2 regions of the Paenibacillus sp. 22594 genome follow, and region 2 is predicted to be linked to the other one. Evidence: riboswitches for the same ligand, from Rfam matches in the RefSeq annotation. Region 2 holds a riboswitch; the other holds the start of a gene.
The links. Region 2 has a riboswitch for glycine ahead of ACTJKB_RS16070 (amino acid permease). Riboswitches for the same ligand answer to the same signal wherever they lie in the genome.
Positions count from the first base shown of each region.

Region 1: it holds a riboswitch for glycine, as region 2 does, so the genes downstream of both, gcvT (glycine cleavage system aminomethyltransferase GcvT) here and ACTJKB_RS16070 (amino acid permease) in region 2, are expected to answer to the same signal.

Region 1 is NZ_JBQENA010000003.1:45,375-61,191, reverse strand. Features, by position in the region: gene gcvPB (aminomethyl-transferring glycine dehydrogenase subunit GcvPB) at 1-428, opposite strand, end outside; gene gcvPA (aminomethyl-transferring glycine dehydrogenase subunit GcvPA) at 425-1,777, opposite strand; gene gcvT (glycine cleavage system aminomethyltransferase GcvT) at 1,774-2,898, opposite strand; glycine riboswitch at 3,084-3,179, opposite strand; gene gcvH (glycine cleavage system protein GcvH) at 3,364-3,756, shown strand; gene ACTJKB_RS11070 (hypothetical protein) at 3,884-4,519, opposite strand; gene ACTJKB_RS11065 (flagellar motor protein MotB) at 4,591-5,454, opposite strand; gene ACTJKB_RS11060 (flagellar motor protein) at 5,451-6,236, opposite strand; gene uvrB (excinuclease ABC subunit UvrB) at 6,417-8,408, shown strand; gene uvrA (excinuclease ABC subunit UvrA) at 8,798-11,671, shown strand; gene ACTJKB_RS11045 (DUF3977 family protein) at 11,775-12,011, opposite strand; gene ACTJKB_RS11040 (nitrite/sulfite reductase) at 12,018-13,667, opposite strand; gene ACTJKB_RS11035 (hypothetical protein) at 14,104-14,313, shown strand; gene ACTJKB_RS11030 (S1C family serine protease) at 14,462-15,637, shown strand; gene ACTJKB_RS11025 (stalk domain-containing protein) at 15,606-15,817, shown strand, end outside.
Region 2 is NZ_JBQENA010000004.1:419,355-435,171, forward strand. Features, by position in the region: gene ACTJKB_RS16025 (lysylphosphatidylglycerol synthase transmembrane domain-containing protein) at 1-85, shown strand, start outside; gene ACTJKB_RS16030 (glycosyltransferase family 4 protein) at 257-1,477, opposite strand; gene ACTJKB_RS16035 (phosphatase PAP2 family protein) at 1,654-2,283, opposite strand; gene ACTJKB_RS16040 (acyl-CoA-like ligand-binding transcription factor) at 2,490-3,089, opposite strand; gene ACTJKB_RS16045 (MFS transporter) at 3,114-4,625, opposite strand; gene ACTJKB_RS16050 (SseB family protein) at 4,819-5,781, opposite strand; gene ACTJKB_RS16055 (SMI1/KNR4 family protein) at 5,781-7,268, opposite strand; gene ACTJKB_RS16060 (GNAT family N-acetyltransferase) at 7,346-8,122, opposite strand; gene ACTJKB_RS16065 (YdeI/OmpD-associated family protein) at 8,147-8,818, opposite strand; gene ACTJKB_RS16070 (amino acid permease) at 8,911-10,296, opposite strand; glycine riboswitch at 10,430-10,510, opposite strand; gene ACTJKB_RS16075 (DUF1569 domain-containing protein) at 10,672-11,124, opposite strand; gene ACTJKB_RS16080 (aldehyde dehydrogenase) at 11,158-12,549, opposite strand; gene ACTJKB_RS16085 (ArsR/SmtB family transcription factor) at 12,579-12,881, opposite strand; gene ACTJKB_RS16090 (alpha/beta fold hydrolase) at 13,062-13,898, opposite strand; gene ACTJKB_RS16095 (DUF2804 domain-containing protein) at 14,181-15,203, opposite strand; gene ACTJKB_RS16100 (alpha/beta hydrolase family protein) at 15,304-15,817, opposite strand, start outside.

The sequences.
Region 1 (15,817 bases), on a different contig from region 2:
CCATGGGCACCGGCGGCTGGCTGCAGAGACACGGCATCCATGCCGGTCAGGGCGGCCAGATCCTTTTGAAGAGTATGCATCAGTTCAAGTGCACCCTGAATGCTCTCTTCCGGCTGGTAAGGGTGAATCTTGGCCAGACCCGGGAAACGGGCGACGTCTTCGTTAATCTTCGGATTGTATTTCATCGTACAGGAGCCGAGCGGATAAAAGCCGTTGTCCACACCAAAGTTGCGGCGGGACAGGGCGGTATAGTGGCGGATGACATCCACTTCCGATACTTCCGGCAAGACTACAGGCTCGCTTCTCAGCAGTCCGGCGGGAATCAGGGCATCGATGCTCTCTTCCTGCGGAACATCGCACACGGGCAGGGAATAGGCCGTGCGGCCGGGACGGCTAAGCTCAAAGATCAGACTTTGTTCCGGTTTCATATACAGCCCTCCAGTGCCACTTTGAATTGGTCAATTTCCGTTTTGCTTCTTTTCTCGGTGACGGCAACCAGCATATGTCCGTTCAATTCAGGATAATCCCGGCCCAGATCATAGCCGCCGAGGTAGCCTTCCTTCAATAGTCTGGAATTGATCTCGCTGACGCAGGAGCCTTCCGGCAGTTTCAGAACAAATTCATTGAAGAATGGTGCCGTGAACGCTGGGGCTGCGCCGGTTAATTCGCCAAGCTTGCCGGCTGCATAATGGCTCTTGCGGATGTTGAGCTCCCCAACCTCGCGCATGCCTTCTTTGCCCATGACGGACAGGTAGACGGAAGCGCATAACGCGAGGAGCGCCTGGTTGGAGCAAATGTTGGAAGTCGCCTTTTCGCGGCGGATATGCTGTTCGCGTGCCTGCAGTGTCAGTACGAAACCGCGTTTGCCGTTACGGTCAACTGTCTGGCCGACGATCCGGCCCGGCATGCGGCGCATGAGGGGTTCGGCTACGGCGAAGAAGCCGCAGGTTGGACCACCGAGTGAAGCCGGGATGCCAAGCGGCTGGGCGTCACCGACTACAATGTCGGCCCCAAGCTTGCCCGGCGTTTCGAGAATGCCCAGTGCCAGCGGATTGGCACTGACCACGAGCAGGCCTTTCACGGCATGGATCAGCGGCTCCATCGCACCAAGGTCCTCAATGGCGCCGAAGAAGTTCGGTGACTGTACCAGCACGGCTGCTGTGTCGCCGTCAATTGCGGCGGCTAGCTTGGCCTGATCCGTTACTCCGTTTGTGTAGTCAATCTCCACAACATCCAGCCCCCATGCACCCGCTGAGGTACGCAGTACCTGGCGTACTTCGGGGTGAACGGTGCGGGAGACGATCAGCTTTTTGCGTTTTGTCGCACCGGCGGCAAGCACCGCAGCTTCCGAGAAGGCGGTCGCGCCGTCGTACATGCTGGCATTTGCTACTTTCATGCCGGTCAGCTCGCAGATATAGGACTGGAATTCGAAGATCGCCTGCAGCTCGCCTTGGCTGATCTCCGGCTGGTAAGGGGTATAGGCGGTATAGAATTCCGAGCGGGAAATCACATGGTTAATGACAACGGGGATATGATGGTCATAGAGCCCTGCACCGAGGAAGCTGGCATGGGTGTCGAAGCTGGCATTGCGGTCGGACAGCTCTTTCATATGGCGCAGCAGCGCGTATTCATCAAGTGCTTCTGACATCGGCATCGTTCCCTGATAACGGACAGCTTGCGGGATGTCGGCGAACAGCTCCTCCACGGACTGAATCCCTACAGCCTCCATCATCTCCTTGCGGTCTTGCTCAGTCATCGGCAGATAACGGTGCTTCATTGCGGCTTCACTCCTTGGCTCTTTTTATAGAATGGCGCTTTGACCACGGCCGCCTTAAGCTGTTTGCCGCGGATCTCCACGTATACCTCTGTTCCAAGCTCCGAATAGGCGGCGTCCAGCAGGGCCAGACCCAAATTGCGTTTCAGCGTTGGCGACTGTGTGCCTGTGGTGACCTCACCGATCTTTACACCATCCGCATAGACCGGATAATGCGAGCGCGGAATCCCGCGGTCAATCATTTCAAGGCCCACGAGGCGGCGGGGCAGTCCGGCTTCCTTCTGCTTCACCAGTGCGTTCTTGCCGATGAAGCTGACTTTGTCCAGCTTCACGAAGAACTGGACTCCCGCTTCCAGCGGTGTAATGTCCGCCGACAGCTCTTGGCCGTACAGCGGCAGCTTCGCTTCGAAACGAAGCGTATCGCGTGCACCGAGTCCGGCGGGAGTCAGACCGTGCGGAGCGCCTGCCGCAAGCAGGCCGTTCCACAGCACAGCTGCCGTATCCAGTGGCGCGTACAGTTCAAAACCGTCCTCACCGGTATATCCGGTCCGGGAGAGCAGAACCTCTACGCCGCAGACTACAGCGCGCTCGATGAAATGGAACGGTGCAAGCTCCGCAAGGGGAGCTGAGGTAACTTCAGCCAGAATCGTCTCAGCCAGAGGGCCTTGCAGTGCGAGCAGCAGCGTCTCATCGGAGACATTGTTCAGCGTCACACCGCTGAATTCATCTGTGAGATGCTCCTGCAACCACTGGAAGTCCTTGTCGATATTGGAGGCATTGACGACCAGCATGTAACGCTCTTCGCCCAGTCGGTAGACCAGAAGATCATCGACTACACCACCGCTTGGGTAGAGCATCAGGGTGTACTGCGCACCACCATCCTGAAGACGGCTGACGTCATTCGTGGTCATCTGTTGCAGAAAGGCTTCCGAGCCGTTGCCGGTGACGATGAATTCGCCCATATGCGATACATCGAACAGTCCGGCCTGCCGGCGGACCGCCTCATGCTCCTTCACGATTCCTGTGAATTGCACCGGCAGCTCCCAGCCGCCGAAATCAATACATCTGGACTCCGCATAGGCGGAGTAAAGGTCGTAAAAAGGTGTTCTTTTCAAAGCATCCATCGGCTCACTCCCTTGTCTGATTACATGCGAAAAAGGACAGGCAAAAGACGAATATGCACAACCCGCATATAAGCCTTTCGCTCTGTCCTTTGTACCTGAGAGTTACCCTGCTGACCAGCGCGCAGGTTTCCCCGTTGGTGATCCGAATCCCTGCCGGGCAGGTTTCAGATAGCTCTCCAGAGATGCGTCCGGCAAAGGTCCTTTTGCCTGAGAGATTCACCCTCCCGGGCTTACTCCTTCGGCGCTGTCTTCTCGGAGACAGTCTCTCCCTATGCCATCATTCGCAAACCGTATTGTTTTCTACTGACTCCATTAAAGCGGGTATACAACTCCGATGTCAACAAAAAAACGTCAAAAAGATGACAAATTTTATTTTCCTGTCAGTTATATTGACATTGAGCGGCGCAATAACTTAGTCTATAACTAATTTTACAACTCCAAATTTGGAAAAGAGGCGGCTTAAGAATGAGTGAAGTGCTAGACAACCTGTTGTACAGCGAAGAGCATGAATGGGCACAGCAGGGTGAAGGGCGCATAGTACGTGTCGGAATTACGGATCATGCCCAGCATCTGCTCGGCGATATCGTATTCGTGGAGTTTCCTGAAGTGGGTGCAGCCATCTCGGCTGGCGACAGCGTGGGTAGCATCGAATCCGTCAAGACGGTATCTGAGCTCTATTCTCCGGTATCGGGAACAGTGACCAAAATCAACGATGCACTCGAAGTCAGCCCGGAGCTGATTAACGATGAGCCTTACAGCGGCGGATGGATTTTTGAACTGGAAATCACTGGGGAGTTTGCCGAAGTGGCGTCCGGACTGTTGGATGCGGCAGCTTACGGCAAGTTGATTGAAGAATAGAACACCTTACGGACACTAGTTTTCTGCATATAAAATAAAGACAGGCCTTCACATCGAATTTCGTGTTACTAATGTGTGAGGTCTGTCTTTTTGTGATTTTTTTGCACTTATACATTGGAATCTGCCACTAATTGGGGAATTCGAGAAGCCCTGGATACAGCTGCGGTGCGATGTGCCATAACACAGGAAGCAGGGCGATCGCAATAACCGCGAACACCATGCACAGCAGGGTGAAACGGTAACGCTTCCGTGGCCGTCCCGCAGGCCTTAGCACGAAATAGTACACGCCAAACGAGTATAAGGGGAACAGTAACGCAAGAGTCATAGCCATGCATACCATAAAGGTCGACTCCCCGGCATTGCCCACGATCATCGCCATAGGATCATATCCAGGATCAATCTGGTACAGAAAAAAAAGAAGCGGGAAATAGGCGAAAAGGACGTGTAAGGGGAACAAACGGATGTGCCGGTCTTCTGCCAGCCCATACAGCATCCACCAATACCCGAGCCAGAGCAGGGCAAATGCCCCCCCGGCCAGCAGAAAATTCCCGCCCATCCATAACAGATCACTGGCGCTATATGCTTCAGTACTATTCCCCCAGAAAATGGAGTGTGGAGAGAATAACATCAGGATTGCGACGGCAGCACCAGCCAGCGGGGTGAAGAAAATTTGAAAAAAAGCGGTAACCATCAATGATACGAAAAGCCGCAAATTCCTCAAAAAACGGGTGGGGTCAGGTGTTGCTCCTTCAGTGGCCTGCATCGCTTTCAGTCTCCTTTACCAGCACAAGTATATTCATTGGTCTTCTGCTGACTCTGAGCTGAAAGGTAATGTTACTCCTCTTCCTGAAGTTGCCGCAGCACTGTAATCTCCACGCGCCGGTTTTTCTGCCGTCCTTCTGGGGTGGAATTGCTCACGGCTGGACGGGTGTCTGCATATCCGGCATATTGAAACGTACCCGGATTCAATCCCTCATGATCCAGAAAGAAGCGCAGCACCGAGAGGGCACGGGCGCCGGATAATTCCCAGTTGTCGTTATAACGGGAACCGGCAGACACCGGCGTATTATCAGTATGGCCTTCGATACTGATTGTTGCTCCAATACCGCGGAATAGTCCTGACAGCTGTCGCAGCGCGGGGAGCGCTGGCGCTTTGAGCTCGGCTCTGCCGACATCGAACAAGTAACGGTTGCTGAGCGTAATCGCAATGCCTTGCGGTTTATCCGCCACAAAGATCTGGTCACCCAGATTGTTGTCTTTGACATATTGGGTGATGACGCCCATGAGCGCAGCCAGTTTGGCTTCCTGCTCGCGGAAGGCCTGCTCACGCGCCGAAGGCTCCGGGTCGGCAGGGGGCGGACTGGCCGCCGGGCCGGTAGCTGCATTTTCCTGCTCCTGACCTGTATCAGAGCTGTCTCCGTTCCCCCCATTCTTCCCATTCCCCGTTCCTTCGGATTGCAGCCCTTTTTGACCATCCAGAACACCATTTCCACCATCCAATACCGGATTTCCGCTTCTGAAAGTGTCCGATAAAGAGCTGGTGACGATGTTGAACTTATGTGTATCCAAACTGCTCATGGCAAACAAAATCACGAAGAATATAAGCAGCAGTGTAATCAGATCCGCATAGGTGATCATCCACCGGTCGCGGTTTTCCCGTCCTTCTATGCGTGGCTTTCTGCGGTTTCTCTGCCTCATGAGGGACCTCTGGTAATGTCGCTGCCGCGTTCCCCGGCGGAACGGTTCAAGAAGGAACGGAGCTTTTTACGCACAAGCTGGGGATGATCCCCGTTCTGCAGGGCAAGAATGCCTACCATAAGCATTTCCATTGTACCCAGCTCACTTTGGCTGCGGGATTTGATCTTGGAGGCAATGGGTAAAAATATTAGATTAGCGCTGGCCACACCGTATAGAGTCGCTGTAAAAGCAACTGCGATGGAAGCTCCCAAGTTAGAAGGATCGGTAAGACTGCTGAGCACGCGGATCAGACCCATAACCGTACCGATGATGCCCATGGTGGGTGCATAGCCGCCTGCGGCTTCAAAAATTTTGGCATAGCCTTCGTATTTGAGCTCTTTAGCGTCCATCTCCAGCTCCAGAATCTGCCGGACCTGCTCGGGGTCTGTTCCGTCAACAATGAGCATGAGGCCTTCACTGGTAAAGGGGTCGGGGTGCTCTTCGGCTCTTTTCTCCAGGGCCAGCACACCGCTGCGTCTTGTGACTGTAGCCATGGAAATCAGCTCTTCTGCCTGTTCTTCCGAGGTGTCCGCATGTCTGCCAAAAGCTATCCGCACCGCCGCTGGCACGCTGCGCAGTCTGGAGGCCGGGAAGCTGATCAGCACGGCGGCAAGCGTGCCTCCGAATACGATGAGTGCAGCATTCAACTGCAGCAGGCCGGACAGGCTTCCGCCTTCCCAGAAAAAGCCGCCGATGAGTGCTGCCAGACCAGCCAGCAAGCCGATAATTGAAGTAATATCCATGAGTTCAAGCTCCTTAAATTTCTATATATTATGGTTTGCATGAATCTGGGCAACACTGTATAATAAACGGGAACAAGTATTCTTATCTTCCATATATTTCAGTTAGTATGGAGAGAGAATCATCAGGGCCACAATTATAATATATTCATATATTTTAGACGATAGAGGGGAGACGGGCAAATGAATGATATTGTCGTCAGTACACAGACTTTTCAGTTGGAGTCCGAGTACACACCCCAGGGCGATCAGCCTCATGCCATACAAGAATTAGTGGACGGCATCCGGCAGGGCAAGAAGCACCAGACGCTGCTGGGAGCGACCGGGACAGGGAAGACCTTTACCATCGCACAAATGATTTCCAAGCTAAACCGGCCCACGCTGGTTATTGCGCACAACAAGACGCTGGCTGCCCAGCTGGCGAGTGAGTTCAAGGAGTTTTTTCCAAGCAATTCGGTAGACTACTTCGTCAGTTACTACGATTATTACCAGCCAGAGGCGTACATTCCCTCCTCCGATACCTACATCGAGAAAGATTCCAGCATAAATGAAGAGATTGATAAGCTGCGCCACTCCGCGACCAGTTCCTTGTTCGAACGGCGTGACGTCATTATTGTAGCCAGTGTTTCCTGTATTTACGGCCTCGGTTCTCCACAGGAATATGGAAGCCTGCTGCTGTCGTTGCGCGTGGGTATGGAGAAGCCTCGGAATCAGATTCTGAGCCGGCTCGTGGATATCCAGTACCAGCGTAACGACATTAACTTTGTGCGGGGCACTTTTCGCGTGCGTGGTGATGTGGTGGAGATCTTCCCGGCTTCACAGGGCGAGCATGCCATCCGTGTAGAGCTGTTCGGCGATGAAGTGGAACGGATTACTGAAATTGATGTGTTGACCGGAGAATTGATCGGGGAACGCGACCATGTGGCAATTTTCCCGGCATCGCACTTTGTCACCCAGGAAGAAACCATGCGTGTGGCCCTGGTTAATATTGAGCGTGAGCTGGAAGAACGGCTGGCTGTGCTCCGCGATGCAGGTAAATTGCTGGAGGCCCAGCGTCTGGAGCAGCGGACCCGTTACGATATCGAGATGATGAAGGAAGTCGGCTTTTGTTCCGGGATCGAGAACTATTCCGGACCGCTCACCTTCCGTGAGCCGGGAGCAACCCCTTACACGCTCATGGATTACTTTCCTGATGATATGCTGATTGTAATCGACGAATCCCATGCGACATTGCCGCAGATTCGGGCGATGTACAACGGTGACCGCGCGCGCAAGACAGTTCTCGTAGAGCATGGCTTCCGCCTGCCGTCCGCGCTGGACAACCGGCCGCTGCAGTTCGAAGAATTCGAAGATAAGGTGACTCAGATTGTATATGTGTCCGCCACACCAGGCCCTTATGAAATTGAACATTGCGAGACGATGATTCAGCAGATTATCCGGCCTACGGGTCTTTTAGACCCGATTATCGAGGTTCGTCCGACAGAGGGGCAGATTGATGATCTGATCAGTGAAATCCGTGACCGGGTGGAACGTGACGAGCGTGTGCTGGTTACGACTCTGACCAAGAAAATGTCCGAGGACTTGACTGATTATTTCAAGGAAATCGGCATCAAGGTCCGCTACATGCACTCTGACATTAAGACGCTGGAGCGTATGGCAATTCTGCGTGATCTCCGGTTAGGCGCCTTCCATGTTCTCGTGGGGATCAATTTATTGCGGGAGGGTCTGGATTTGCCGGAGGTATCCCTGGTCGCGATTCTCGATGCTGACAAGGAGGGCTTCCTGCGCTCCGAGCGTTCACTCATTCAGACCATCGGCCGTGCGGCCCGTAACTCCAATGGCCGCGTAATCATGTATGGTGACCGTATCACAGACTCGATGGAAAAGGCTATGTTCGAAACCCAGCGCCGCCGGGAAACGCAGATTGCCTACAACGAAAAGCATGGAATCACACCCACTACGATCAACAAGAAAGTGCGCGAAATCATCGAGGCCACTAAGGTCGCCGAGTCCAAGGCGGAGTATCTTACCGGCGTGGGTGGCAAGATGAGCAAGAAGGACCGCCAAAGCCTAATGCAGCGTCTGGAGGCCGAGATGAAGGATGCTGCCAAGAACCTGCAATTTGAGCGTGCCGCAGAGCTTCGCGACGCTCTGCTGGAGCTTCGGGCAGAGTGAGGTTTGTACAGTAAAGTACAGGAACGGCGCTGTATATGGCCTTTCCTTTTGGATAAATTGATCTTTGTCCTTGCGTATCCCGAAGGGACAGCCTGCAGTTCGCAGTCTGCGCATCCCGAAGGGACAGCCTGCAGTTCGCAGTTTGCGCATCCCGAAGGGACAGCGGTTTGTCCCTGAAGCGCCCACATTCCAGCGGTCCCGTTAGGGACAAGCGCTCTTCAGTCCACATCGACTAAGCCCATCCGCCCTCACTCCTTCGCCAGCAGCATTGCGGGTGTCCAGAGGGTGCAACCCTTGGGGCCCTCCCTTGGCTAAGGGAGGGTTTGGGAGGGATCGAAAATATTTTGAAATAGCTTTGAAATAGGCTTGATATCTAGGAGGTTATACCGTTGGCGAATGAAAATATTGTAATTAAGGGTGCGCGAGCACACAATCTCAAGAACATTGACGTAACGATTCCACGTGACCGCTTCGTCGTGCTGACGGGACTTAGCGGCTCCGGCAAATCGTCGCTTGCATTCGATACGATCTACGCAGAAGGACAGCGCCGTTATGTGGAATCCCTGTCAGCGTATGCACGACAGTTCCTTGGCCAGATGGAGAAGCCGGATGTCGATTCTATTGACGGGTTATCCCCGGCGATTTCAATTGACCAGAAGACAACAAGCCGCAACCCGCGTTCTACGGTAGGTACGGTTACGGAGATTTATGACTATCTTCGGCTGCTGTTCGCCCGGGTAGGGCATCCGCATTGCCCGGATCACGGCATCGAAATTACTTCCCAGACCGTGGAGCAGATGGTGGATCGGATTATGCAGTATCCCGAGAAGACCCGGCTGCAGATTCTGGCACCGGTAATCTCAGGACGCAAAGGTGAGCATAAGGGACTGTTCAGCGACATCTCGAAGCAGGGCTTTGTCCGTGTGCGCGTGAACGGTGAACTGCGTGAGGTTACTGAGGATATCGTGCTGGAGAAGAATAAGAAGCATACGATTGAGGTCGTGGTGGACCGGATCGTCATTAAGGATGATGTACAGACCCGGTTGACGGATTCGCTGGAGACCGCACTGAAACTGTCCGGCGGGCAAATTCTGGTTGATATCATTGGCCAGGAGGAACTGCTGTTCAGCTCGAACTTTGCCTGTCCGATCTGCGGGTTCAGTATCGAGGAACTAGCGCCGCGGATGTTCTCTTTCAACAGCCCCTTCGGGGCTTGCCCGGAATGTGATGGGCTTGGTGTGAAGATGGTTGTCGACCCGGATCTTCTAATTCCCGATCAAGAGAAGAGTATTGAAGAAGGCGCCTTTTTGGCCTGGACCGGCAGCACATCGAACTACTACCCGCAATTTCTGAAATCGGTTTGCGAGCATTTCAAAATCCCGCAAAATGTGCCGGTAAACAGCCTGTCGCCAGAACATATGCAGAAGCTGCTGAACGGAACGGGCAGCGAGAAGATCCGCTTCCGTTATGAGAATGACTTTGGCCAGCGGAAGGACGCGCTTGTCGCCTTCGAAGGGATTATTCCCAATCTGGAGCGGCGATACCGGGAGACGGCTTCCGATGGCATTCGTGAGTTCATTGAAGGCTTCATGAGTGCCAAGCCTTGCCATGTGTGCAAAGGCAAAAGATTGAAGAAGGAAATTCTCGCCGTAACAGTCAACGAACGGAATGTTGCGGATGTTACCGATCTGTCGATTGGAGATTGCCTTGAATTCTTCGACAACATTGCTCTGAGTGAGAAGGAAACAGCCATTGCCAACCTGATTCTCAAAGAAATCAGCAGCCGGCTCGGCTTCCTGGTCAACGTTGGTTTGAACTATTTGACGCTCAGCCGTGCAGCGGGCTCGCTCTCCGGCGGTGAAGCGCAGCGGATCAGGCTGGCGACCCAGATCGGTTCCAGTCTGATGGGCGTGCTGTATATTCTCGATGAACCGAGTATTGGTCTGCATCAGCGGGACAATGACCGCCTCATCTCAACACTTGGGCATATGCGCGATTTAGGCAATACCCTGATTGTGGTCGAACATGATGAAGATACGATGATGGCTGCCGACTATATTATTGACATTGGTCCGGGTGCGGGTATTCATGGCGGGCAGGTTATGGCACAAGGCACACCTCAGGAGATTATGAATGATCCAAATTCCCTGACCGGAGAGTACTTAAGCGGACGCAAGTTCATTCCGGTTACCTCCGATCGGCGCGCTACAGATGATCGCTGGATTGAAATCCGCGGGGCCAAAGAGAACAACCTGAAGAATGTGAATGTCAAAATTCCACTTGGTGTTTTCACGGCCGTAACCGGTGTTTCGGGTTCGGGCAAGTCTTCGCTTATCAATGAGATTCTCTATAAGAGTCTGGCGCGTCAGCTGAATAAGGCTGTCAAGGTGCGGCCGGGTCAGCACAAAGAAATCCGCGGGCTGGAAAACCTGGACAAAGTCATTGAAATTGACCAGTCGCCAATCGGACGTACACCGCGTTCCAATCCGGCAACCTATACGGGCGTCTTCGATGATATTCGTGATTTGTTCTCCAAGACGAACGAAGCCAAGGTGCGCGGCTTCCAGAAAGGCCGATTCAGCTTCAATGTCAAAGGCGGACGCTGTGAGGCGTGCCGTGGGGATGGCATTATTAAAATTGAGATGCACTTCCTGCCGGATGTTTATGTTCCCTGCGAAATATGCAAGGGTAAACGTTACAACCGTGAGACGCTGGAAGTGAAGTATAAAGGCAAAAGCATCTCCGATGTACTGGAAATGACCGTAGAAGATGCAACAGAATTTTTTAAGAATATCCCAAAGATTCACCGTAAAATGCAGACCCTGCTGGATGTTGGGCTAGGGTATATCAATATTGGTCAGCCGGGAACCACCTTGTCCGGCGGTGAGGCGCAGCGGGTGAAACTGGCCTCCGAGTTATACCGGCGCAGTACCGGCAAGACATTATACATTCTGGATGAGCCGACAACAGGATTGCATGTAGATGACATAGGCCGTCTGCTTGAGGTGCTGCATCGTCTAGTGGACTCCGGTGAATCCGTGCTCGTCATTGAGCATAACCTCGATGTGATTAAGACCGCCGACTATATCATTGATATGGGGCCAGAGGGTGGTAGTGGCGGGGGGACTGTCCTTGCTACGGGAACACCGGAGAAGATCATCAAAGTGGAGGAGTCCTACACCGGCAGATACCTGAAACCGGTATTGCTCCGTGACACCGAGCGCACCAAAGCTCTGGAGCTGCAGACCTCGGACAGTGTATAACCGATAGGATTCAAAGCAGGGCAGGGGCGTTTCCGGCTTGTAGCCGAAAACAGGAAAGGGCCGTGGCAATGCACCACGGCCTTTTTACATAAATGAAAACTATTCAATGACTGCTGATCCCGATGATGATTTTGAAGGCATTGCGCGTTTTTCTTGAACGCTTGAAGCCCTCTCTGAAATCCATAATCCATACGGTTTTTCTTATCCATACTCTAATATACAATGAGTGAAATTTGATAGGGTGCACAACACCCTTTTCTTCGATCTCTGTGCCATCAGCCAGTTCCGTTTCCGTTCTTAGAAGCCATCTGTTGCCAACACCGAACTCAATATATTTCAGAAGACATTACTCCTTGGACGTAGTTACAGGTTCAGCTTCCAAAATAGCGGTAAGCTGTTCCTGAAGGGCAGGTTCGCCTACGCGTCCCGTAAATGCATGGAAATTCTCCTGTTCTTGACGCTGTTCCGTGTAGAAGGAAATGAGCTGCTTCAGAACGGGGCCCACCCGTTCTGCCTTTACGCGGCCCTTCAACGGCCGGGCGAATTCAGCTGCAGGACCACGGTCTCCGCAGCCAAGCGTTCCGCCAACAGCGATATCGAACGCATCGGTCATACCGTCCGGTGTCTTGATCAGCGTGCCTTGCAGGCCGATATCGGCAACCTGCTTTTGTCCGCAGGCATTGGGACAGCCGATGAAGTGAATGCGCAGCTTCTCATCAAGCCGGATATGCTCATCCAGATAGGCAGCGACACTGACAGCTCTCTGTTTGGTCTCGACGAGGGCCAGGTTGCAGAATTCATTGCCCGTGCAGGCGACAGTGCGGCTGATGAAGTGTTTGGCTGATGGCGACAGCCGCTGCAGCACTGGGGCTTCCAGAAGAGCGCTGAGCTTCTCATTCGGAACCCCGCTGATGATGATGTTTTGTGACATCGTGGTGCGGAGCTTGCCTTCACCGTACTGATCCGCCAGCTCGGCTAACTGATCCAGCTCATCGCTGTTCATCCTACCGACGGGAACATTCAAGCCAACATAACTGAGACCTTCCTGAACCTGCGGATGGACTCCGTCAAAATAAGCGGCTTGCCAGCCAATCGTCTGGTCCTCGCCGCGCGGGGGCAGCTCGCCTACGACTTCGATCAGCTTTTCTTTGAATTTCTCCGCGCCCCAATCGGCGACAAGGAATTTCAGGCGGGCGTGATGACGTTTCTCCCGGTAGCCGTTATCCCGGAACAGTGTGACAACACCGGCAGCTACCTTTAGTGCCAATTCCGGTTTTACGAAGACATCAAGCTTTTGCGCCAGATGTGGTTTGGCTGACAGTCCGCCGCCAACCATCAGATGGAACCCCAGAGTTTCAACACCATCGATGACTTTTACTGCAGGTGTATAAGCCAGATCATTAATTTCCGCTTGTGCGTTATTGTACTTGTTAGCAGACACAGAGATTTTGAATTTGCGCGGCAGGTTGGAGAAGTCACGGTTCAGCATAAAGAAATCATTCAGCTGTTCTACTATATCCGTCGTATCAAACAGTTCATCCTTGTCGATCCCTGCCAGTGGGTTGCCGACAATTGTCCGCGGACAGTCGCCGCAAGCTTCGAAGGAATACAGTCCGGCGGCTTCGAGACGCTTGAAGATATCCGGCAGATTCTCGACAGTAAGCCAGTGGAACTGGATGGCTTGGCGTGTAGTCACATCAACCAGGCTTCGCCCGTACAATCTGCCGATTTCAGCCAGTGCTCTGGCTTGGCTTGAAGTCATAATACCGGTGTTGATCCGCACACGCATCATAAAATGGCCATCACGCGGCTTTTGCTGATACACTCCGGCCCATTTGAACAGATCCATATCATCGGCCGGGATGGAACTGTAGCCCTCCAGGGCATATTTTTCAATAATGGTGCGGATCACATCCAGGCCGTCCTTCTGCAGTTTGACGAATTCGAACTTGCTCAGTTTCTCGGGTGCAGCGTTCCATATCGGTTCGTAAGCCATATCTAACTTCCTTTCTGGTTATGTATCGGATGAATCAAGAAGCCCTAAGATTATAAGCCCGATGGTAACATAGTCCGGAGTAGTCCGGCAGTGAGGGTTGTAGCACTACAGTATAACGATTGTTTATCAATAAATAAGGACTTGCTGATAGTTCAAACAGGCATATGCAGAGCATGTCCGTCGTAAGATTCAAAGAGGGGTATATTCGTTGAATAAATAGATATAAGCTGAGTTCTTTGACAAAGAGTGCACAACAGCAACTTCTGTGATCTAAATTGCTGATGTGCAGTATATTTTCCCGGAGAAAAAAATTTTTTGTGACAATTACATAAGTTTTTAAGGATTTTCTATTGCGTCACTGAAATGGTAGCGATAACATAGAAGGAGATATGGAATAGATGAACTAGCTTGACAATACTCTTGGGGAGGTAATGCCATGCTGCTTGCTGAAGCTGCCGCGCAAGGACCGTCTAAATTTCATACCTTCGATGTATTTATGATTTTGTTCACCGTTCTGATCTTCATTGGAGTGATCCGGCTGTTACGGGCACCCCAGAAGAACAAATTCGCCATTGCCTTTGGAGTGGTGAGTCTGCTGGTGTTCGTGGTTTCGGACTACGCAATGGTGATGAACTGGATAAGTTAGTACACAAGTGACAATTGCAGAGCATTATATTCTAGGAAGACACCTTTAACCGCCACTGGCGCTGCTGAAGGCGTCTTTTTATCATTACTAAAGGTATATCCATTAGATTTCAGCAATTCATAGATACAGAGAGGGCCGGTGAAGACGGATGTGGTGGGGGAAACGTAAGTATAGAAAGAGTCTAAGCCTGCTGCTGTGCGGAGTGCTGCTGTCCGGTACGGGGAGCGGTGCCTATTCAGCACTTGCAGCGGGAATTCCAGACAATAGTCCGGCTGGAGCCAAGGACTTCAAGGTTGGGGCTTTCAAGCAAGTAGGAGCTGCAACAGCTGCCGGCAAAAAAAATGTGGTGATGACAGTTGACGCGGTGCCGCAGATTATTAAAGAGGTGTCCCCCTCTGTGGTGGGCATTATCGGCAAATATTCCGGCGACCGCAGCAGCGGACCGGATGACCGGTACAATCTGACCCATGGCTCGGGAATTATAGTCAAAGCGGACGGCTGGATTATAACCAATGCGCATGTCATAAAAGGCTTGCAGAACGCGGTAGTGGTAACGTCAGACGCTAAAAGCTACAGCATCACGGCTTCCTATATCGATGAAGTCAGTGACCTGGCGCTAATCAAAATCAATGCCAAATCGCTGAAGCCCGCCAGGTTTGCCAGCGCATCGAGCAAGCTCCAGGTGGGGGAGAAGGTGATTGCTATCGGGACCCCTATTTCCTTTTCGCTGCGGAATTCGGCTACAGTGGGTGTGGTCAGCGGGCTGAACCGGGCCGTCGATGCCGCCTATCGGCTGATTCAAAGTGATACAGCTATTAACCCCGGGAACAGCGGCGGTCCGCTGGTTAGCATGAGAGGGGAAGTGCTGGGGGTGAACAGCCTGAAATACGCTGCGGTTGGTGTGGAAAATATGGGTTTTTCCATTCCGGCGGATACCGTTCAGTACATCATGAACCAGTTGTTTAAATATGGTGAGGTAAAACGTCCCAGCCTGGGCCTGGAGCTTGAGGAGAGCTGGTCCGCGATTGTTGGGCTGCCTGCTCAGGACCCGCTGACTGTAACCAAGGTCGTATCTGCAGAAGCAGAACAGGCGGGGATTACCGCAGGCGATGTGCTGTATGCGATTGACGGACATCGTGTTGCTTCACTGGTCGATATCAACGAGTGGTTCAAGAGTTATAAACCGGGTACAGCAGTGAAGCTGCTGATGCAAAGTGACGGGGATATTGTGACCCGTAAGCTGGTGCTGGGTCAAGGTGACCCGCTGACCGGGGGAGAGGAGGCGGAAGGTGATGGAGAAGCTGAAGCACAGACAGAAGAATAGCGGACTGCCAGTGGAGGCAGGCCGGAAGACAATAAGCAGAATGATACGGTCGGGGATGTGCGCGTTGCTGGCAGTGTTAATGCTGTTGGCAGTTCTGCCACTCCAGCAGGTGCAGGCAGCGGAGCAGAAGCTGCTGCAGCTGAATCTCAAGGTCGGTAGCACTACCGCAACCGTAAACGG
Region 2 (15,817 bases):
ATGGCGAGTATTAACCTACTACATCACTGTAGCTGCAGGCAGTATATTTACGTTAGTGCTGCCGAACGTAAGGAAACACCATTAGGATCTGATTGCGACCGAACCCCGGTATTATACCGGAGTAAGGTCGTTTTGCTATTTGACCATGTTTGCAGCCTTTTCCCCACAAAAAAACCCTCCCGGCAGGCGACGTTTGTCAGCTCAGCTTAACCGCTGGCTTCTTTGCGTTGTCTACAGTGAAGGGGATTTCGCCAAGCTATAACTTATGTCTTCTAAACTTTAACATTTTAGGAAATACAAACTTCCCCAAAGGAATGGGGGCCTCTTTATTGGCGTAAATCATACTCCAATATTTATCCAAAACCTTATTCGCGAAAACGCTGCTGGAATATTCATTCGCCTTCCTCATGGCTTCCTCGCTCATATGGTTCCTTAAATCAGCGTCACTGAGTATTTCAGTTATAAAATCAACAAATTCGTCTTTTTTCAGATAAGAATAGCCATTCTTCCCTTGTTCGATAACACCATCTATGCAAGGATCATATCTGCAAACGACAGGGCATCCACAGCTTAATGCCTCTAAATAGGTTAATCCCTGGGTCTCACTAGTCGAAGCATTAACAAAAATTTCAGCCATTTTATAGTACTTATACACATTTTCCGAATGTATCATGCCTGAAAAAATAACGTTGTTTACTAAATTTTGATTTTCCACTTGTTCTTTCAAGGTGTTCAAATATGGCCCGCCGCCTACAATCAGCAGCTTCACTTTAGGTGACTTCTTGACCAATTCAGGTAAAAACATTAAGATTTCACTTATATTTTTCTCCAGCGCGATTCGCCCCACATAGGCGATAATTCGATCGTCCGGGTGAATATGCAGTTCCCGCATGATTTGTTGTTTATCTTCTTCACTTAATGCTTGCTGGAATTTGTGCAGCTCTATGCCAGTGGGTATGTCAAAAATGGGCTTACTGACCCCATAGTGTAAAAGTTTGTTTTTCGTTTTATCTGTAGCAGCAATAACACCATCTAAGCTGTTTAACATTCTCCTGGTTATTTTTGCCGATATATTTACCGTAATAATCTTTCCACCCAGAAAATAATTCAAATAATTTTCATACATGGTGTGATAGGTATGCACATGTGGAATGTTCAATTTATTTGAAATATGTTTGGACACGGCCATCATCGAAAATTCGGTTTGGGAATGTATAATCTCAGGGCCCCATCTAATGATTGCATGAATGAGCTTATTATATAAGGGCAGCTTAAATCTGGCATCGGGATACACGCCAATCGGGATCGACTTTACGTAATACACATCACCGGCTACCTCCTCGCGACCCGTATGCGACAACGTCAATATTCGAACGTCGTGTCCCTCATTTTTCAATTCTTTATATAAATTGTTTACCGAGGTGACAACTCCATTAATCATAGGAGAATATGTATCCGTTGTTATTAAGATTTTCACTCGTTTTTCCTCCCAATACATCTCATTCAACCTGGCCCGCTTGATCCTGCACGCCAATACGCCTTTAACGAGAAATCAAGGATTGCTGCGTGTATTTATATTTCAACTGATACCACGAATTCATCGTAACATGCAACTATTAAATAATGATTAATTGCGGGTGTAATTAATCATTATTACATGGCCGCACTGCCGGATTCATGAGGCAAACGCTGCCGCCTTGTTTTGAAGTAACGCCCTGATATCCGGAATACTGTTTCGCCTAAGACGATACCGGCGACCGCGTCTGCAATGACATGTTGTTTGATGAACAGTGTTGACAAAATGATCAAACCTCCCATAACAACGACGGCCAGCCGGACCGGCTTGGATAACTCCCTTGAACCTCGCTGCATTAGGTAACAAGTAAGCACATGAATACTCGGGAACGCATTATAGGGCTCATCGAACCTGTAAGTGATAGGCACAAAAAAATTCCACCCCTCCCCGAGCTGAGGACGCGGCACATGTGTTGGGAAAACAAGAAAAACAACATTGCACAGCAGTATACCTATGCAAACGGCAACAAGTGTATGGTAATAGGCTGAACTTCGCTTTTGGAAAATCAAAATAAGCGTAATAAATATAAAAGGATACCATACAAAATAAAAAACAGAGAAGACCGGTATGAACGGAGTAGCTTGATCCATCTTTGTCACCAGTACATGCTCGACTGGCCTCAGATGGTTCTGCAGCGAGTACAGCAGGCCTATCAACGGAATGGTTAATAGCCAAAGCAGCGGTATTTGCTTTTGCAGCTTCTTCAAATCTAAATCACCTTCTTCATTAATTTACGATCTTATAATCTTATCATGCCAACATTCTGAATCACAATGATTGTTCCCCATGAAGGCTGTAGGGGCAAGTTTAAGGCCATCCTTTGCGGGATGGCCTTTTTTTTGCATCAATTTCTTCCTTACTAATCATGAATTAGATGGACGCTCTTACTTCTTAGAGCATAGCTATTTAGGCTTCACAATGGCAAGCCTTCCTCTAATTTGCTCAAAGCTTCATCTAACAATGTAGCAAAATCGGCATCAGGATTCTCTGCATAGTACAGCATCACCGAGATATTGACACCAATAATTGCACCGGCGAAAGTGCGCACCGCTAAGTCTTCCGGGTTACGGCCTACTCGTTTAGCTATTAATTCCATGATCAACTGCATCATTTGGGTCATGTTATTTAGACTCGCAGCCCTCAGCTCCGGGACCTTCATAATAAGCTCGTTACGTTCACGCACCGTAGTTAGCTCATCTGTGGACATATCCTTAATTCCAGAAAGCATAGCGTTACGTATTGCTTGGAGCGGACTTAGATTAGAGGGCTGGTCTTCAAAAGCAGCTACAAAGAGAGGATCATAGTTATCGATAAGCAATACATCCTCTTTCGTAGAGAAGTAACGAAAAAAGGTGCTGTAGGAAATTTCTGCTGCCTCCGCAATCTGCTCCACAGTGGTAGCTTTATAGCCCAACTCGCGAAAAAGCCGCAATGCGTGCTTTTGAACTGTTGCCATAGTCTTTGCTTTTTTACGTTCGCGCAATCCATTACTTCGTTGCTCATCCGATAACACGATGTTCACTCCCCAACATTTTAATTACTTCATATCCGAAGGTGCATTTCCGTTTCTATCTATACGAACTTTCAAGAAGGATAAAGTTAATACGATACCAAGCGCCGCCACACCGCCACACATCCATAGTGTGACTCCCATTCCGTGAACGAATGCTGAGCGAACGGAATGAAGCAGATTTGTTGAATCCATCTGGAGGGCATATGTTGTACCTGCCGATACGTTTCGCTGAACTACTTCTGCAATGTCACTTGACAATCCGTCCAAATCCAGTTTATCACGATAACCCTTGCTAAGTAAGGTACCCAGTATAGCCACCCCCATTGTACCCCCGACTTGGCGCAATGACATAATGAGTGCCGAGCCTACACCACTCCGTTCAGCAGAAAGTACAGACATAGCCTCGTCCATAGCTGCAGGTAGTGCAAACCCAATTCCAAAACCAACAACCGTTATCCATACCGAAGTATAACCGTATCCGCTGCCCAAACTGGTATATGCACCAAGAACAACACCAATACCAAGTACCAAGAAACCAAGTGCAATGGTTATCCTTGTACCAAACCGTGACTGAAGCCAGTCAGAAATTTGCGATCCAACTAAGAGACCTCCTACCAATGGCAGTAACCGTAGACCCGCACTTTGTGCATTGGCCCCTTCGACGGCTTGAAAAAATTGAGGCGTTACAAACAACACACCGAACATCATAAATGAAACAAACGTAGCCAATATTGTCCCCCAGGTGAAGCTGGCCGAACGGAACAACGAGAGATCAAACAGTGGATGACGGATACGCTTCTCCCAGAGTATAAAAGCAAACAACAACAGCATGCCAATAACAATCGTAGCTAACGCTGTTGGGTTCCCCCATCCCTTCTCTCCTACTTCAATAACACCGTAGGTTATACCGACTAGTCCAAGGCTAGAGGCTAATACACCAATGTGATCTACCTTCTGAATTCCCGAACCCCGGGATTCAGGCAATAATATGGAAACTGCAAACAGTGCAATAAGAATAAGCGGAATATTAATAAGAAACACTGACCCCCACCTGTAGTTGCTCAGCAGCCATCCGCCAACAATAGGTCCCAGTGGAATCCCGAATGCGTTAGCCATCATCCACACTGCTATTGCCTTAGGACGTTCCTTTTCAGAGAACAATATAGGAATAATCGCCATCGATAACGGCACCAATAGAGCAGCCCCAAGACCAAGAACAGCGCGTGCAGCGATAAGCTCCCCTGCTGAGTCTGAGTAGGCGCATGCCACCGAAGCCGTTCCAAATACAATCAGCCCGATGATAAGCATCTTTTTCCGGCCTAAACGGTCACCTAGTAGTCCTGCAGGAAGTAATAACGCAGCAAAGACAAGATTGTACGCATCGGCAAACCATTGAAGTTCCCGGTTGGTTGCGTGCAACTCCGTAGCTAGAATAGGTAAAGCCAGATTGAGAATGGTCATGTCCAGACCCACTGCAAGTATACCGACGGCAAGTGCACTCAGTACCCACCATCTACGATTTTCTTGAAGATTCATTATCCTTTCTCCTTTCAAAATGATGTAGCACGATAATTTTGATACTTTATATCATTTAAAACTTTATATCTTTTGATACTATATTCCACTTTCATCCAACCGTCAACAAATAAAAAAGCCGCCTCCGGTAGAATACCGGAAGCAGCTTAAAGCCAAGGTTCTTTTTTTCAGCAGTTCTTTGTCCTTTGTTCCTCTACAACCTCTTATATTCGGCGATCATCCGCTTGTTCTTGTCGTCTAACCGGAAACCGATCCCCCGGAAATTAATGACGGCTCCGCTCATGTTCTCCGATAGGGACACAATATCCTCATAGGTAGCGAAATTGCCGCCCCATACCGTTTTATCATAACCTTTTTCAAACTCAAGCCAATCTGTGAACACCGGCAGCCAAGGTTCTTCCCCCTCCACGCCAAGGGAGGCAAATTGAATGTACGTTCCTTGCTTCACCGTCTTCATGCCCTGTTCATCAGGGGGTGACGGTTCTTCCGTAAGCTGCATCGGCACCAAAAACTTTGCCTGAACGAGTTCATCCAGCATCCGGGCTTCTGCCGCTTGAAGATACTGATTTTTGCCTTCATACTGCTGCCGGGAATACATCGCCTGAAAAAAACAAAGCATCGCATGCTGCAGCTCCGGATTGCTTACGGGAATATTGATCTCCGGCGTTCCGCTCCAATCGGGCGGCGGCAATAGATCGTCTCTGCTGATCACGATCGTGTTTTGCCCGTTATCAATAAGAAGGTTGCGGATGCCAAGGAGATGAAGCTCAGCGAGCATCCTGCGGATCTCCTCCCGGCTGATCTTTCTCATTTCCAGCTCAATGAGCTGCTGCAGGTAATAATCCGCCGCATTGGCTGAGAATGCTTCCTCAGAGAACACCCATACCAGGTCATTACCATCGATGTATGGATAATTCGTATGGACATCGTACGCCATATATAATGCTTCGGCATTTAAGATGGTTCGTTTCAATGAATCCAAGAGCATTTGGGCATCAAAGTGTTCCGTCTCAAAAGCTCCGCTTTCCTTAGAATACCGAGCAGATTGAATCATAGAGATCAGATCCTGAATCGTAAGTCCGCTGCTTGCTTCCATTGTCATTGGAGAAATAAATAGAACTTCTCCTGCTGCTTTATCTTTCTGTTCCTCGCTCATCACCAATTCACCTGCCATCCGTATGACTGAAGGTTGAAATATTTATTGAACTCAGCGACTACGGAGTTTGCATGTTCCTCTGATGTTGCCTGAAATATAGTGATACCGGTTATACTACACCCGGAAATCTCCTCCAAGCCGCTAAATCTTGATGCATCTACTCCAATTTCCCGAAGACTCGTACAATTTTTGAATAGGGTTAAATCTCCAACCGGATAAGTGAATTCCTCTAATTTCTGCAATTCTCCTAGAACGGTATTTTTCGATTCATCCTTTACACAGCGATCCGTTTTAAATGTTGTTAGATTCCTTAAGTCTTTTAAAAACGCTAAGTCAGGTATTGTCACTTTTTTGAGTTCCAGTTTTTTTAACTTCTTAAGGTTTGAAATATAGCTCAAATCGCCAACTTCCAGTTCTTCTAAGCTTAATTCCGTCAAGTTTACTAAGGCTCCTATTGCTTTACAGTCCATTGAGTCTATTTTGCTTAGTGAGAGGTATTTTAATTTTTTTACATCCCTCAGTTTATGTGCATCCCTTAATGAAAGTCTTACTAAGGTTAGTTCCCTTAACTCCTCTAAAGAAACTAGGTACTCCAAATCAGACTCTTTAAAGGATTGCCCCCCTATTACAAGCTTCGTTAATCCAGATAACTGTTTGAGTACATCGTAATTTGCAATTTCATCGGCATGTATAATAAGTTCCTTAAGGTTAGGCATATGGGCTAAAATATCTAAGGATACTGCTCCGTGTTTTCTCGCTAGATCCGGCCGAATAAAGACCATTCTCTGTTTGCTCAGTGTTTCGGCAGAAATATAACCGCCTTCATGATCATCTTCAAAATACTCTGCCCAAAATCCGCTTATAGGGATGAGGCTGTTTTTTTCGTCTTCCATTGTAGTCAACGCCAGCATATCATCAAACAGATGTCCCTGCTTCCGGTGAATAAGGATCACTTCCTCCTCGTCTATGGCGTTGATTTCACCATTGCTGAAGCCTGATTCGATAAATTCAAAGAAATGCCCCAAGCTCTCTGAAATAACATAGGAAATATTCGAATTGCGGTCTAATGTAATGATTTGACCATAACTCCCCTTTACTCCGGGTTCCAGATCCATTACTAGAAACGAACCTCCGCCATCTTCAGCAAAAGGGACCCATCCCTTTCTATATTCCCCTTCTTGCACTGCATCCGGTTTGCCGGAAATAATATCACAGCCTGAATTCTGACGCCCTCTCCAGCTAGCCGTTACCGATTGTAGGGCCATCCAGCTAAAGCCAGCCATGACTCCAAATACTTGCTCTCCCTCTCCATTATGTTTCATGTATAATTGTCTGAAATCATCTGGAAATCTGCAATTCATCATGCTCTCTGCGTGGTTTATTTCTGCTTCCTCAGCTGCTGGATTCAGTAAATCCTCGACATCTGGTATGTGCAATTTTAAAATCTCAATAAGGCAAGACTCGTTTTTTTCATTAAACAATGGCATATAGTAACCCCCATTTCACGGATTCAGACCCTCTCTAGAACAGCCTCCAATTTTTTAGAATGGAGGTTTCTTCCACATTAATGGGGAGTTGTCTTTATATTCAGTAGTCTGGTCTTCGTCACCATGCCCGCACTTTCCAATGTCCGCTTAGAGGCATGGTTATAATACCAGCATCCGCACACCGGGATAATCCCCTGTTCTTTGCACCATTTTCTTAAATGTAATATGATGCTTCTCCCGATTCCTTGCTGTCTGTAGGCTTCATTAGTGTACATCCCTATACTCGCCAATCCATCCATCATTTTCGACTGTTCAAACACTCCGATTCCTACTAGTAAAGCCCCTCTATAGTAAGTGAAAAGCTCCCCGCCCGCGATCCTCTGTTCATATTGATCCAGAAAGTCCCCACAGACCTCTATTATTTGTTGTAGATCCTCTGCTCTAGCAGGCCGGAACTCCTCATCCTTTACAATATTTAAATCTATTAAATCGGTTCGGCCTTCCTGGAAAAAGTATGCTTGCTTGTTGATTTCAAACTCCTTATCCAGTGCCAGGCTTACAAATAGCTCATCACAGGTCGGAACAAAAAGGGACTCTGGCCGATGACGTTCAAGCGTTTCGCTAAATAGGCGTTGTGCGTGCTTCTGATAGGAACGGCGGATATAGAATTGGGTGAGCAGTTGTTCATTGTGAATCGCATAATATCCAACTTGTCCAGTATGATCCTCAATTTTGTAGAAGGTTGAAGCGAGAATATGCTCCTCCAGGAAAGAATCAAACGGCGAGGATAAACCCTGTAAGTATTCAGTAATCATATCTTTAATTTCATCAATAGGACATTCTATTGTAATCATTCCAAACCTTCCTCCCATACATATTTACTGCTTTTCTCTCCGGTAAATGTCGATGCTCTTATAACCTTCACCTAAAATTTTCTTCATTTCTGCTCTTCGCTTTGCTCTAGTCCCTTCTTGTACGGCACTATATACATAACGGGCCCAATCCTTCCGGTAACCGGGAGTAAGCGATTGGTATAACTTCAGCGCCTCCGGACTATCCTGCAAGTCATTTTCCACAGCAGGAATCATAGATGTATAATCATCCACTCGCTGACTTGGCTTGGAAGACGCCTCATTCTTCTTCCGTGTCTCCTCTTTGAAACCAACAACGGTAAACACATCGTTTAAGCCCACCATACGTGCAAACTTCAGGCTGCTTGCCCCAATATATCCGTCCTCATCCGCTCCTACCCCTTCAAAAAGGCTGTCCCTATGAATATAGGTTGAATAGACCTTATTTCCTTTTTTGGGGTAAGCAGCGTACAAATAGCCTCCCTTATCTAAATAGTTGTGATCAATCACTTTATTGACGAGATCCTGAAGCACTTCCATATTGAGCACATAAGCAAAAATGAGATCATAACAGTTGTCTGTCAATTCAGTATCATATGCTGTTAACCCCGATAAACTATCCTCATCTTCGGGTCTGTACAATACGGCAACCTTTTGGAATTTGTGTAAATTTAATTTGTCTGCGATTGTTTTAGACATGCAGGGAACCTCCGTTAATGGTTATCTGTCCCCCATATTAAATCAAAGCAGCCCCCAAAACCACTGAAATGTGGGATTGAGGGCTGCTTTGATTAATGGCTTGTCGGTTCTGCACTGATTATTTTGTTACTCTGTTCCCTTTTCCTGCTATTCACCGAATACAAAACAAATAACAGAATGAACCATAGAGGCGTAAACAATAATGCCGGACGTGTATCTTCAGCAAACAGCATAATCAAGAGGATCGCAGCAAATAAAGCTAGGACCACATAATTAATCGCCGGCGTTAACGGTGCTTTGAATTTGGAATTCACATGTAATTCCGGGCGGGTCTTCTTATACTTGATGTGACATACGAGAACAACACCCCACACCCAGATAAAACAAATGGCACTTATGGTTGTTACGATTCCAAAAGCCTGCTCCGGAATGAGCTTACTCAGAAGAGCACCGCCAGATATGACTAGCGTAGATATGAATAACGAGTTCCCGGGTACATGATTTTTATTCAGTTTAGCAAAATGAACGGATGCTTGATCCTTCCGGCTCAAATTATAAAGAATCCGGCTTGTAGAGAACATCCCGCTGTTGCATGCGGAAGCGGCTGAAGTTAATACGACGAAATTGATTATCCCTGCGGCAATTGGAATCCCTACCAAACTAAAGGTTTTCACAAAAGGACTTTGTGCCGGACTGAGTTCCGTCCATGGGTTAATGCACAGAAGGACGAATAACGCGCCAACGTAGAAGAAGAGAATCCGTAGAGGTATTTTGTTGATCGCTGACGGGATGTTTTTCTCCGGATTTGCTGTTTCCGCTGCCGATACACCGACTAATTCCACACCGACATATGCAAATACAACCATTTGGAAGGAAAATAAAAAACCCTTTACACCGTTCGGAAACACACCTCCGTGTTCCCAAAGATTCCGGACCGTTACCGATCCTGCATCCGTCTTGAGCCCCATAATCAGGAAAATGACACCTATGCCGATTAAAGCAAGAATCGTGATGACCTTGATTAGAGCAAACCAGAATTCGAGTTCTCCGAAGTTTTTGACGGTCAGTAAATTGAGTCCTAACAAAATGATCAGGCAGACGACAGCAGGTACCCAATGCGGAATATCAAACCAATACTGCACATATACGCCTACTGCAATCACATCAGCCATAGCCGTCATGATCCAGCAGAACCAATAGGTCCAACCCGTGATGAACGCCGCCCGGGGGCCAAGATAGTCTTCGGCAATATCCGTAAATGACTGGTATCCCGCGTTAGACAACAGAAGCTCTCCCAGCGCTCTCATTACGAAAAATACAGCGATACCCACCATTAGATAGGTAATCATGATAGAGGGTCCCGCCTGCTGAATCGCCTTGCCCGATCCCAGGAATAATCCTGTGCCAATGGTGCCTCCGATGGCGATCAGTTGAACATGCCGGTTGGCCAGCTCTCTCTTTAATTCTTTTTGTGCCATTCCTAGTTCCCCCTTATGAATACAATACATTGATGCCAATAAAAAAAGAGACTGGATGTCATCCAATCTCCCGGGTCATAAGAATATGAAAGAATACCTGCCCTGCTGATGGTATCAGCATGACAAATACATTCCGTACTCTTCTGTCCTTTTGCCTGAGATTGTGAACCCTTCGGCGCCACGGAATTCCCGCGGTCTCTCCAGAAGCTGCTCCTGCTATAGTGTGATCCATAGCAATCATAGCTTGCGAATTATGAAGTTAATGTATCATGCGTTTCTAATATTCTAACATATTACTTGCGAAGTGAGTGTTCGATCAGTGATAAAAGTCTCAAACCAATTACTTCCATATCCCTTTGGCAATCAATCTTTAGCTTAGCTTGCGAACTGCACCTCTGAGAAATGATCTGTAATGTGCATGGTGAAATACCGGTCATACTCCTCCTTGCTCAGATCTCCGAAAATCAAGTGGGGAGCTAACTTCCCTTCATATGCTTGAAAGGCATCAATTGCCCTGAGGAGAAGTCCGATTCCCTCTTTGACGGTTCCCTGCTTTTCAAGCTTGGCCGCACCTGGTACATGTGCCGTTAAATCATGCTTCATATGACCCTGCTTCAAAAATTTCCGGATCACGATGCGGCCGATGGTTTTTCTCACAATCCTGGGCTTCAGCTGCGGATAACCTGTCATAGAATATTCGATGGTCTGTGCGCAATGGGCAAGAATCTCATAGAGCGGCCACTGCTTGGTTGGGATAACATCATACCCCTCCATGATCAGCAGTTCTTTCTTCACATCATTCAGTGATTTAAATTGCACGTTATTCATCTTGTTCTCCTCCTTATCGACGTTCCTCATGTATTAACGCATAATCTTTCTGACCCACTTAACCTTGTCGCCATAAGGCGGAAATAAGAAAGGGATATCCAGCTTCGTGCTCTTGGTCAGGACGCTTTTGGTATGGGAGAACAGCTCGAAGCTGTATTTCCCGTGATACGCGCCGATCCCGGCGTTCCCTACTCCCCCAAATGGCAGGTGGTGATTGGCAACATGGCTGATCGTATCGTTCACGCACCCACCGCCGAAGGAGACGCGTGAGAGTACTTTCTCCTCGACCTGACGTTGTCCGGTAAACAAGTACAGTGCTAACGGTTTGGGACGGGCGTTCACCATTTCTATCGCCTCCTCCACTTGACTGAAGCCCATAATGGGCAAAATCGGTCCAAAGAGTTCATCCTGCATCGCAGGGTCCGACCAAGAGGTTGCGGCAAGCAGCGTTGGCTCGATATAGAGCTCATCTCTGAGCGTTTTCCCGCCCGAAAGCACACTATTCGGCTCCGCTTCCAGAATCGCGGCCAAGCGGTCAAATTGGCGTTCATTGACGATTCGGCCATAATCCGGACTTACTCTGGCGTCCGGTCCGAAGAAGCCTGCCACAACCGTCTTCATCCGGGCAATCAATTCCTCCCTAATCTCTTCATGGGCAAGTACATAGTCCGGAGCAATGCATGTCTGCCCCGCGTTCATCATCTTCCCCCAAATAATCCGTTTGGCCGCAACGTCGAGGTTCGCTGTCCGCTCAACGATAGCCGGACTTTTGCCCCCAAGCTCAAGCGTGACGGGTACAAGGTTATTTGCAGCGGCTTTCATGACGATCTTTCCGACCGGTACGCTTCCCGTAAAAAAGATGTAGTCAAAGGGAGCGTGAATCAGCGCCGAGGTGGTCTCCTTCTCCCCTTCAATCACCCTAATATATGTCTCGTCAAAAGTTTCGCCGATCAGCTTCTTAACGACAGCAGTAACTGCAGGAGTATTCTCGGAGGGTTTTAAGACCGCGTTGTTCCCTGCCGCAATGGCTCCGATCAGCGGTTCAATCAGCAGCTGGAACGGATAATTATAGGGGCCGATGATAAGAACAGTTCCGTAAGGCTCTCTATACTGGTAACTCTTAGATACAGCAAGATAGAACGGTGTTTTTACCCTTTGCGGCTTCATCCACCGCTTCAAATGCTTGCTTATGTAGCGGATGCTGTCCAGCGTATAGCCAATCTCCGTCGAATAAGCCTCAAATTCACTTTTGTGCAGGTCCTGATACAACGCCGCCAGTAACGGCTGCTCGTTCCGTTTAATCGCGTCCGACAGCTTCTTCAGCTGCTCCAGACGAAACTCCACGCTTCGTGTATAACCGCTATGGAATTTCTCGCGATGCTCCTGCAGGATTTCATTTACCCGCTCTGAGTTCCACTGCTTCATATTCCTTCTCCTCTTTCTATGTAATAGGTCTAGAGACAATCCCGCTCTAAGGCAACTAGAAGCCTTCTTAACAAGTCCACCGATTCCTGCATGGACAACTCATAATATCGCTGGGTCCCCACTTGCTCGACTTTGATGACTCCCGCATTCTTGAGCAATTTCAGATGATGGGAAACCGCCGGCCGCGACAAGGACAACTTCCCGGTAATTTCATTGACCGTCATCCTTCCGTCCTCTGATAGATGGAGCAGAATATCCTGACGGTGCGGATCACTTAATACTTGAAGAATTGGAAGGCTTTCGCGAAAAATCTGCAATGCCTGCTTTCCCATGCTGGTGCCTCCCCGTTTATGTAGTTTAAATGTTTAAACATTTAAACCAATGGTATAGACTCATCCTACACTTTTCTTATTCAATAATCAAGAGTTCTATCTTCGAGAGCACTGCCATCGATTCGTTATCACAAAAGTTTAAGAGCCACGCCTCCTGTGAAGCGTGGCTCTTCCTCATAATCAGCCGTTCAAGAATTGCAATAATGCATGGTTAAATTCTTTAGCGTGGGTAGCATTGAATCCGTGGGGGCCGCCTGCGATTACGATTAATTGGCTGCCTGCGATCCGCTCATGCGCTTTTTGACCACTGATCTCGACAGGAACGATCGCATCGGCGTCACCATGGAGAATAAGCGTTGGCAATTTAAATTTCTCAAGGTCCACACGGAAATCGGTATAGCTGAATGCCGCAATGCAATCAAGCGTGCCTTTCGGGGACGCAAAAGCCGCAATATCGCGATTATATAAGCGGAATGCTTCGTTTACCAAGTTAGTTCGGTCTCCAGCAGCAAAGAAATTAGTTGTAAACTCATCCAGGAACGCTAGACGATCCGCCTTCACCCCGTTTTGAAATCCTTGAATAGTCGCATCGTCGAATCCGCCGTCCGGGTTATCCGATGATTTGTACAGGTAGGGAGGGATAGCACCGGCCAGCACCGCTTTCGATACCCGCTCCGTTCCATAAGTACCAATATAACGCGCTACTTCGCCTCCGCCCATGGAGAACCCGACCAGTGTCACATCGTGAAGATCCAGGTGCAAAATCAAGCCATGCAAATCCGCCGCGAACGTATCATAGTCGTATCCGTTCCACGGCTGGGAGGACTGGCCGAATCCGCGACGATCATACGTGATCACCCGATAACCGGCTTCAACTAGAGCAGGCACTTGCTTCTCCCAGGACCTTCCGCTGAGCGGCCAACCATGAATCAGTACAACTGGTTTGCCCGTTCCGACATCCTCATAATGAAGCTCTATTGCAATCCCATTCTCGTGTCCAACTGTAACCTTTGCCATATATATATCCCTCCATTTTTGGTTTTGTCGCTTCCACAGGCTTCCACTATTGTATTTTTCAATTATGACTATTTTCTCTGATCATATTCTATCCATTAATCAAATTATGTTGGTAATCACCGTATTCTTTGACCTCCCCTTTCATTGTTAAATATAGTTAAAATTTTAACGTTCAGAATATAACAATTAATAGTCTTACTGTCAACACCCCAAAAAAATGGACTTTTATATCGACTCTTAAGGATTAAATCAACAGAGCGGAATTCATAAGAAGCCTTCCCTTTACCACCGGTTGACCGCATGCTCCGCAAAGGCCACGAGATCCTTAACCTCGATCACCGTGCCGTCGTCTAAAACGGCCTTCCCGTTAAACTTCCCGAAAATCTGGTGGCAATGCGTATCGACAATTTTCAGCTTCATTTCCGTGTACCGATCATAGATCGGCTTGAACTCCATTTCGAATCGCCCATCTTCGCTAATGAAGGTTTTCCTCGCCATGTAACCACCGCCTCCTTGCAGATCGAAGTGAACTTGGCCGATCTTATGCGCTTTGCCGTCATAGAACAGGATGTTCTCCGTGGCGGCAGATGTGTTACCGAAGCCATAGCCGATGTTAAAGCCGAACCGTTTGCCGAAGGCATAACCGCTGCCGCTTCCCCAGAACCACTCGTGGCTGAACGGCCATACCCCCCGGCCCCAATCGAGAAGCCCGAAAGCGGTATCGGCTTCGAACCGATATTCCTGCTCCCCTATTCGGGCAACACCGCTAGCAGGCATACAATTGATTTTATGATTGTAATAGAAAAAACGTCTATCCTCATCAAATGGCGTTGCCATCACAATCGAGGTAGAATCAGGCTGGATTAGCCGAATATCGATGTCGACCGGTAACTGCTTGCCGTTGCCGTCGGACTTGCAAATAAGCCTGCGCTCTCCGTCCACTACCTGAAACTGCATGAGGAAGCCTTTTTTCTGATACGTCAGATCGCCTTGCTCGGCCGTTGCTGGCATATTCAACCGGCCGAATGGTAATATAAGCATGTTCGAAATATCGTACCGTTTGCCGGTTTCAAACTCGAAGAGCTTCACGGATACATCGCCGGCGTAGGAGACATGCCCGATGGTCATCTGTAAGCCATACTGATCGTTCGACACTTGATAGAAATCCCATTCCTTGACTCGCCAGGGCGGCGCCTTGATTGCGTCCCGATTGAAGGTGAGCACGGCTTGGGTCGAGTAACCGCGCTGCAGCAAGACGCCGTCGCTGCCAAGCACAGGACCGGGCGTATGAATTCGATTTTGCATAAGTAGATCCCTCCAGAGTTGAGTTGCCTAGTCTATACAGCATGATGCAATCGTGGGCGCCTTTAACAAATGAAAGCGGTTGCGAATAATCATTTAGCGATTAGATATTTGCTTTTATAAATTCATATGTCATCTCAGCGACTCTTTTATTACCAGCTTCTGAAAAACCGTGGCCTTCTCCTGGAAACACTTCAATTCTAGCATGAGGATATAACATTGATGCCTTCTTCCCATATTCAAGTGACACAATGTCATCCTGATCCCCATGAAAAATCAAAACATTTTTATCGAATTGGCCAATATGGTCAAATACATCATATTTATGAATCGATTCAAAAAACACTCTCCCCAATTGAACTTCCCATAACTCATACGCATCAGGAATGCTCTCCAATGTTGGAAACTTTTTATTCCAGTCAGCTACAATACACAGCGCTGGAAATAGTAATAAGAGTCCTTTAATATCTTTTATATAATCATCAGCTACTAATGCAGATACTAATCCTCCCTGGCTTCCTCCAAATAAAAAGATATTATCAGAATCAACATTCTCCCAAGTTTTTATGTTTTCAACAACAGCGCATAGATCTTCTTTTTCTGTAAATATAGACATT